DNA from 2 places in the Peribacillus sp. FSL M8-0224 genome. Region 1 is predicted to be linked to the other one. Evidence: predicted binding sites of a transcription regulator. Region 1 holds the regulator's gene; the other holds the start of a gene.

What was found. Region 1 encodes NrdR, which represses ribonucleotide reductase genes. Its sites were predicted from a motif close to AACACNATATATNGTGTT; they were not measured.
Region 2: MKX49_RS15080 (vitamin B12-dependent ribonucleotide reductase) is a predicted target of NrdR. The motif match lies at 3,249-3,266, and genes of this name have one in related genera.

Annotation. Positions count from the first base shown of each region.
Region 1 is NZ_JBBOOJ010000001.1:3,647,967-3,652,665, forward strand. Features, by position in the region: gene ytxC (sporulation protein YtxC) at 1-104, opposite strand, end outside; gene dnaI (primosomal protein DnaI) at 226-1,164, opposite strand; gene MKX49_RS17535 (replication initiation and membrane attachment family protein) at 1,151-2,563, opposite strand; gene nrdR (transcriptional regulator NrdR) at 2,628-3,089, opposite strand; gene speD (adenosylmethionine decarboxylase) at 3,358-3,738, opposite strand; gene MKX49_RS17550 (glyceraldehyde-3-phosphate dehydrogenase) at 4,094-4,699, opposite strand, start outside.
Region 2 is NZ_JBBOOJ010000001.1:3,156,152-3,160,850, reverse strand. Features, by position in the region: gene gcvPA (aminomethyl-transferring glycine dehydrogenase subunit GcvPA) at 1-18, shown strand, start outside; gene gcvPB (aminomethyl-transferring glycine dehydrogenase subunit GcvPB) at 11-1,468, shown strand; gene MKX49_RS15090 (rhodanese-like domain-containing protein) at 1,608-1,991, opposite strand; gene MKX49_RS15085 (lipoate--protein ligase family protein) at 2,193-3,029, shown strand; gene MKX49_RS15080 (vitamin B12-dependent ribonucleotide reductase) at 3,417-4,699, shown strand, end outside.

The sequences.
Region 1 (4,699 bases):
GGAATAAATCGAATATATGCTTGAAATTCTGCCCCCAGTGGATGGACAGAAACGAAATTCAGTAATTTCAATGCCTCTGAATCGTTTTGAAACAAAATTTGCACTACGACATCCCCCCTTCCCCCTTGCTTCTTTTTTCATGTATATGGGGATGTGGACGTGTTTAGAAGTAGGATGGGGCTTGTAAGAAGAAAAAAGTGACCTCCATTAAGAGACCACTTTTCTTCATCTTCTCCGATTCACGCCATCAAGCTTGACCGGCTCAGCTAAATATTGAATTCTTTCCAGTACCCGGGCCGCCTTCACTTCTTCTTTCTCACCGCGCTGTGAAAAGGTCAGGTGGTTCTCCAGGCCATTCAAGTCAAAATTCGAAGTGAAAAACGTCGGCAGGTTTTCCAGCATCCTAAATTGCAAAATCGGACCAAAAACCTCATCGCGTCCCCAGCTCGTCATGGATTCCGCTCCAATATCATCAAGCATGAGGATAGGTGCCGTTTTCACCATTTCAATTTTTTCATTGACTGTATTATCACCTATCGATCCCTTAAGTTCCCTCAAATAGTCAGGTACATAGACTATAAGGGAGGAAATTTGCCTTTTTGCAAGTTCATTGGCGATCGCACCTAATAAGTACGTTTTCCCAACACCGAATTTCCCATATATATACAAGCCTTTTTGCCTTTTACCCGGCTCATATTCCATAATGAACGACATCGCTTTACTTAGGACAGACAAGCGTTTGTTTTCATTATCCGTTTGGGTAAAATCTTCAATGCTCGCCTTTAAAATATCCTTCGGTACATACAGGCTGCGGATCAGCTTTTCCCGTTTCCGCTTTTCATCCTCTGCCAATTTCCTCGGGCAGACTTCATAATGCAGGTTCAGGGCTTTTCCTTGAACCACCAACTTAGGATAATACCCTTGCATCATATTGATGCAGCCATCCAAGCTCGGACATTTATCACACTTATTGCTCTGTGAAGTGAACTCATAAAGCTTCCCCAAGTTTTTATCAATCATTTCCTTCGTGACCGTCGAGCTGTTGGCATTCATGAATAACCGCACTTGTTCGTTTTCAAAAATCTCCTGTTTCAGCTTTTCATAACGCTGTTGAAATTGATTTGTATTGGCCAATTTATTAAGGGACCTATTAATCTTTTCCATCGTTCATTTCACCTCCCGCTTTCCACAGCTTCCATTTCTCCAGAAGTTCGCGTTTTTGGGCATCCAATTCAGGCTGATCCGCATTCTGCTCCTGCTGTGCTTCTTCTTTTTTCTCAAGCCACTCAGGAACCACTTCTTCCCGTATCGCCTTTTTCCGGCTGCCCTTCGCAGCATTCCTGCTTCCTTGAGCCCAGTCCTGATATTTCCTATGTTCATTTTTGGCCAGTTCCATCGCCTCGACGACTGTTGAGACCTTTAGCCGTGCCCAATGGCCTGCCAGCTTTTCCACATAACCCTTCGTGAACTTCATATCCGTTTTGAGCATGACATATTCAATCAAGACATTGACGACACCCGGATTCAGCTTTTGATTGATCATCACGCCCTCAACCACTTTCAAATCACCGCTTGACGGCTCTGCACCGCCAGACAATTGCATTAGCCGCTCCCTCGGGGAAATCGTCTCCAAATGACGGATTAACTCTTGTTCCTTTGTTTTCGGTTCTTCTTTTTGTGTCCGTTCACGAATTGGCTGCACCCGATTGACAAGGGAAGGCATATCGGCCTGCCGTTCGATCTGGTACCAATCCCTTGCCGCCTTTCTAAGCAATTCCTCATCAATCTCATCATCCAATGAAACGGCATCCATTACTAGTTTTTGCATTTCCAGCGGATCAATGCCATATAAAAAAGCGAGTTTGGCAATCGTACTTTTTATTTTCGGAGTAAAAGCCTTTTTCGGCACGATCGAGGATTTCATCCCGGCAAATAAAAGGTCAAAATCGAATAAGTCATCAAACCCCGATGGCTCAACGCCTTCCGCCCGATCGATGTATTGCTGTTCAGGCACCGGTTTCCATTCGTTTTTCGCTTCATCCGTTACATATAAAGAGTCCAAATGATCTGATGAGAATACTTCCGCAAAAGATTTAGTCACACCTTCATATTGATCGGTTAAGATATGGTCATCACAAAAGAATCTCTTTAACCGGTTGAATTGAGCTTTACCGATTTTTTTGTATAAGTAAATATTCAGCATTCCATCCGTGAAAAACTGCTGAGGTGAAAGCGGCGGGTTTAACTCATAAATGAATTCCTTCGTTTCATTTTTCGATTTCTTATATACATTCAACAGGCCGATTCCTTCAAGTAAAAGGCGTGCTTCGTAAATATCACCTAACTTAAGGCCGATGGTATTCATTAATTGATAATGCGAGGAGGTTTCCGACCATAGCCTGTTTTCCTCCAACTCACTCCATAACGTCATATATAGGCTAATGCAGATAGGTCCAATAAGAGGTTGATATAGTCGGGTAAGTATTTTCCGATCATAATCATGAAGCAGCCCCGCAGATGAGACCAAATATGAATCAGCTGGGAGCAATTCTTGCCAATGCATTGACATCTCCATTCAAACCTTTCAAAAGATGTAGTGAAAAAAGAGCCAAAGTGAATCTTCAGCTCTACTTTCTTTCTTTATTTATTAAATCTTTCAGTTCATCAATAAAGACATTGATATCTTTAAATTGTCGATAGACGGATGCGAACCTTACATAGGCAACCTCATCGACTTCTGCCAGCTTGTCCATTACCATTTCGCCGACACTGTCGCTTTTCACTTCCGATATGCCCTGGTTGCGTAGTTCTTTTTCTACATAACTGGTAATTTGCTCTAGTTCTTTCAAGGGAACCGGACGTTTTTCGCAAGCCCTGATTAAGCCACGCAGGATTTTATCACGACTGAACTCTTCACGTGTCCCGCCCTTTTTCACTACAATAAGCGGTGTTTCCTCCACCTTTTCAAATGTCGTGAATCGAAAACCACATGCCTCACATTCACGGCGTCGTCGAATCGATTTACTTTCATCGACTGGCCTGGAATCGAGCACTCTTGTTCCGTTATATTGACATGATGGGCATTTCATCATTATCAGCTCCGTATTTTATGTAGGATCCCCTATCTAAATGTTCCCCAAGGAATTACTTCTCTATCTTAATCTTATATTAAAAGGAACGGACAGTACAAGTAAAAAGTGTAACTTCCGGCAGCAGGCACTTTTTGTTCTGCCGTTGAAGCACCGTTGCCAAGGGCATTGTGCTACAAGGCAATCCTCTCCAATAAAGTGAAGCAGACTGCCGATTCATTGCATTAAAAAAGAGATGCACCCATGGCATCTCTGTGTATACATTTTTTTATAGGGCACTTATATTGGCTTTTTTCATTTGTACAGGACCTAATCCACGTGGTAATTCTATGTTTTCACGTGTTTGCGCATTCAAAGCTTCTGCAATATAATCTGCCGCAATATTCGGATCCAAGTTACCGCATGTATAGACATCAATGCTCGCATAGCCGTGTTCTGGAAAACTGTGAATCGTTAAGTGTGATTCAGAAATGATGACAACCCCGCTGACTCCTTGTGGAGCAAATTTGTGAAAGGCAACTTCTCGTACCTCTGCACCTGATTTCAAAGCAGCGTCAACAAAAATCTTTTCAATTAAATCGATATTGTTCAGTTTTTCAAAGTCACAACCCCAAAGTTCAGAAATGACATGTCTACCCATTGTTTCCATAGTGTAAGCTGTTTCCATATTAAGCTTCCCCCTTACCATGATTTAAAAATAAGTTCTGATAACTACCACGGGGGAAAGTTAGTCCAAAGAGGTCCTAACCCTTTAAGTAGCCATCATGCAAACCGTTTTGAAGAAGTTCACGATTCATAGTATATATGGTTTGAATTTTTTTTGCAACTCCAAATTTAATTTTTGGAAAGATAAACTTTATATGTAATGGGGATATAGCGAAGGTTCCCATGTGGACCAAATTCCGTCTTCGGTTTATTCAGCAGCATAAAGCAGGCGGGAATTCATTGATCACTGCATGAAAAATAGCCCGCTAAAAAATTTTAGCAGGCTCGGGTTTTTCATTTTATTTTACTGATAATTCGACTTCGGACATTTTTTTCAACTCGGAGCCAACCAATTTTACAAGGTCCACTACACGGTTGGAGTAACCCCACTCATTATCATACCAAGCAAGGACCTTCACTTTCCTGTCCCCGATCATCATCGTCGTCAATCCATCGATGATTGCAGAGTGTGGATTCGTTTTGAAATCACTGGAAACTAAAGGTTCCATCGTGAATTCCATGATTCCTTTGAGTTCATTTTCTGAAGCATCGATGAAGGCTTGGTTCACTTCTTCAATCGTGACATCACGGTTTAAATCCACAACAAGATCGACTAAAGATACGTTTGGTGTCGGTACGCGTATCGCCATTCCATGAAGCTTGCCTTTTAATTGCGGCAACACTAGTGAGATGGCTTTTGCAGCTCCTGTAGTCGTAGGAATCATGCTTTCCGCAGCGGCACGGGCACGTCTCAAGTCTTTGTGCGGGTTATCGATATTATTTTGATCATTTGTATAAGAATGTATCGTTGTCATTAAACCGTTGTCTATGCCGAATTTTTCATCAAGCACTTTTGCAACTGGTCCAAGGCAGTTCGTTGTACAAGATGCATTGGATATGACGAA
Region 2 (4,699 bases), 490 kb from region 1:
GGGGATCAACATGAATAATCAAGATCAATCACTCATTTTTGAAATCAGTACTTCCGGCCGGATCGGGTACAGTCTGCCAGAAATGGATGTTGCAACTATTCCGCTCGAAGAAATTCTTCCTGCCGACTACATCCGTGAAGAAGAGCCAAAGCTTCCTGAGGTGTCCGAACTGGATATCATGCGTCACTATACTGCACTTTCCAAACGGAATCATGGGGTGGATTCGGGCTTTTATCCACTGGGTTCATGCACGATGAAATATAATCCGAAAATAAATGAAAATGTGGCACGCTTCAACGGTTTTGCCCATATCCATCCATATCAAGATCCCGCTACTGTACAAGGAGCATTGGGACTATTATTTGATTTGCAGGAACACTTAACGGAAATCACCGGGATGGATCAAGTGACATTACAGCCTGCAGCAGGTGCCCACGGTGAATGGACAGGATTGATGATGATTCGCGCTTTTCACGAAGCGAATGGAGATACAGAACGGACGAAAGTGATTGTACCTGATTCGGCCCATGGTACTAATCCTGCCTCTGCCACTGTTGCCGGACTAGAAACGATTACAGTTAAGTCCGATGAAAATGGGTTAGTCGACCTTGAAGATTTAAAACGTGTTGTCGGACCTGATACGGCGGCCTTGATGCTGACGAACCCCAATACATTGGGATTGTTTGAAGAAAATATTTTGGAAATGGCACAACTTGTCCATGACGCAGGTGGGAAGCTTTATTATGATGGAGCGAATCTGAATGCAGTCCTATCAAAAGCACGACCGGGTGACATGGGCTTTGATGTGGTTCATTTAAATCTCCATAAAACATTCACAGGCCCGCATGGAGGCGGCGGCCCGGGTTCTGGTCCTGTAGGTGTGAAGTCCGACTTGATTCCTTACTTGCCTAAACCTCTTATAGTCAAGCAAGGTGAGCAATTCGTCCTTGATTATGATCGTCCGCAATCCATTGGTAGGGTAAAACCTTATTATGGTAATTTCGGAATAAACGTGAGGGCATATACGTACATCCGTTCAATGGGTCCTGATGGCCTTAAAGCCGTCACAGAGAACGCGGTCATCAATGCCAATTATATGATGCGCAAGTTGGAACCTTATTTTGACTTACCATATAATCGTCATTGTAAGCATGAATTCGTATTAAGTGGACGCCGGCAAAAGAAATTGGGGGTAAGGACTCTCGATATAGCTAAAAGATTGCTGGATTTCGGGTATCATCCTCCAACCATTTACTTCCCGTTGAACGTGGAAGAAGGAATGATGATAGAACCGACTGAAACCGAGTCAAAAGAAACGCTGGATGCGTTCATCGATGCGATGATCCAGATTGCCAAGGAAGCGGAAGAAACTCCGGAAATCGTTCAGGAAGCTCCGCATACAACCGTTATAAAGCGGCTTGATGAAACTCTTGCTGCCAGAAAACCCGTTTTGCGTTATCAAGCCTAGATTAGTAGCTTACACGAAAAAAATCCCTGCCTTCCGGCGGGGATTTTTCATGTTTATGTAAGATTCCATTAAAGTCCAACAGTTGACTTTCTTTTACTTGAGCTATGGAATTAAAAAGAGCCCATGCCGAGATGGGGTCTTATTTCTTTGCTTTGATTTTCCCGGTCCACATCTTGAAACCGCCCTTTAAGTGATAAAGTTCCCTGTAGCCCTTTTTGTATAGCATGGCTGCAGCTCTGCCGCTGATGATTTCGCTTTGAGCATACAAATATACAGGCTTGTCCGGCCTAATTTCGACCAAGCGGGTTTTCATTTGAGTCATAGGGATGTTTCTTGCGCCTAAGATATGACCATTTTCGAAATCATTCGGTTCCCGCACATCGATTAGCTGCACTTTTCTGTAGTTGGCGATAAATTCGTCCTGTGTTAGTGTTTTAACGATTTTACGCTGGCGGTACCAATTAAAAAGTGAATACGCAATAACCACTCCTAGGATGATGAGCAGTGTATATAATATTTCCAAACATAAAAACTCCCTTCTACCTTAACGAATACAGACAATCTTTATTATATAATTGCTTTACCCAATAATCAAAAAGAATTTTCATCAATTTCTTCATGACTTGATAGCACTTTCTTTTTTAGAGTGTTAAAGTCTGTTAAACTACTACATGTGAGTTTTTTGTGGGGGATTGAAAAACGTCTATCGAAACGAGGGGTAAGGATGACTAAAGAAAAATGGGGTTTTATAGATTCGGGGTATTGTTCACCGGCTTTTAATATGGCGCTGGACGAAGCCCTGTTAAACTGGCAAAGCAAAGGGGAAATTCCGCCAATCATACGCTTTTACGGCTGGGATCCAGCGACATTGTCGATCGGTTATTTTCAAAAGGCAGAAGCGGAGATTGATCTGGAAGAGGTCAAAAGGCAGGGCCTTGGTTTTGTTCGCAGGCCGACAGGAGGACGAGCGGTACTGCACGAACATGAATTGACTTATAGTGTAATCGTTCCAGAATCCTATCCGGGAATGCCAACCACCGTTACTGAAGCTTATCGCGTCATTTCTGAAGGAATATTGATGGGGTTCAGGAATCTTGGATTGGATGCTTATTTTGCCGTGCCTCGAAGCGAACAGGAAAAAGCGGCTTTAAAATCGCCCAGGTCTTCCGTCTGCTTTGATGCACCTAGCTGGTATGAACTGGTCGTTGAGGGCAGGAAGGTCGCTGGCAGCGCTCAAACCAGGCAAAAAGGCGTCATCCTTCAGCATGGGTCCATTTTGCTTGAGCTTGATGATGATAAGCTCTTTAGCGTATTTAAATTCTCAAATGACAGGGTTAAAGAGAGAATGCAAAAAAACTTAAAAAACAAAGCTGTGGCCATGAATGACATTGCCGGGAGAAAGATAACCATCCCTGAAGCGAAAGAAGCTTTCGAAAAAGGTTTTGCCGAAGGACTTTCGGTCGATTTAGAGCCATATGTCCTCACCGAAAAGCAATTGCTGGAAGTGAAGGCCATTGCAGAAAGCAAATATGAAAGCGATGAATGGAATTTCATGAGATAGAGGAAGCATAATTAGAGTGGATAATAAAAAGTTTTTTCAGATTTGTTTGACCGAATAACACATCCCTTGCAGGGATAAGCCCTAAAAGGGATGGGGAAAAAGCAAGGTCCAAATTAATTGAAATCTGATGAAAAATTATTGTAAATCGACATTTTCCTCCCTTTTGCTAACTATATTAATTGATTTAACGTTTGACAAAATTAAAAGTTATTCAAAACAAACACAATATATAGTAGTTGAAATATTTAATGCGACACTATATGTTGATTTTTGAGTTTCGCTATGATAGATTTAGGGTACTTGTTAAGCGAAACGGACATGTAAGGCTACATAAGGATTTTTGCGGCAGCAAGATCGGATCATGAAACATATAAAGGAGAGGGAATTATGTCGGTTGTAATAAAAGAAGCTTTAAAGGTTGATCTAGAAAGGTTGAATAAGGATATTTCTTTATTTCCCCAGGTTCACCCTGTAACTGCTGATATGAAAATGGCGCATAAGGGAGTGTCCCGTCTAGTCATGCTTGACCGCTATTCTTTTAAGGATACTGAAAAAATCACACTCTCGGCAGGCGATTTCGTCGTGTTGACGATTAAGGAAGATCCGAAATTCCCGGCAAGGGGTCTCGGTTACATCGTTGAAATTGATTGGGAAACCAAAAAAGCCAAGGTATTGGTGGATGAAGAATTCCGTGGCGTATTGGATAATCCGGAAGAAGTCGAGACGGGAATTGTAAACCGTCCGTTGGATATAATCGAAAAGCCGCTTGAAATATACTATGAACAAATTGCGAAACGTAATGCAACGGGATTGGCATCAGTGGAAACCACGGAAGAAAAAAGAACGGAATGGTTCAATAAATTCTATGAAGAATTAAAGAACCTTAATTTCGTCCCGGCAGGCCGAGTATTATACGGTGCAGGTTCCAATACGGATGTTACTTATTTCAACTGCTATGTAATGCCATTCGTACCGGATTCACGTGAAGGTATTTCAGAACATAGGAAACAAGTGATGGAAATCATGAGCCGCGGCGGCGGAGTGGGTACGAACGGATCGACACTGCGTCCAAGAAACACTCTGGCAAAAGGGGTAAATGGAAAATCCTCGGGTTCAGTGTCATGGCTTGACGATATTGCAAAACTGACGCATCTTGTTGAACAGGGCGGCAGCAGACGAGGCGCGCAAATGATCATGCTTGCTGATTGGCATCCCGATATTGCAGAGTTCATCATTTCCAAAATGCAAAATCCAAGGATTTTGCGTTACCTAGTGGAAAACACTAAAGATGAAGCCATCAAGAAATATGCGACGGATAAATTGAAATTCACGCCGCACACGGAACAGGAAACGGCTATGTATCAAGGGATTATCAATTATAAGGAGATTCCTGGCCAAGGCGGGTTCAGCGAGAAAATCATTAGGGATGCAGAGGAAAAGATCCGTACAGGCGGAACATACAGTGTCCATAATTCGGATTTCTTGACTGGAGCCAATATCTCCATTTGCCTGACCAAGGAATTTATGGAAGCGGCTGAACAAGATGCGGAATATGAATTGCGTTTTCCTGATGTTGAAAGCTATAATGCCGAAGAAATGGCCATTTACAATGAAGAATGGCATAATGTCGGTGATGTTCGCGAATGGGAGAAAATGGGCCATAAAGTCCG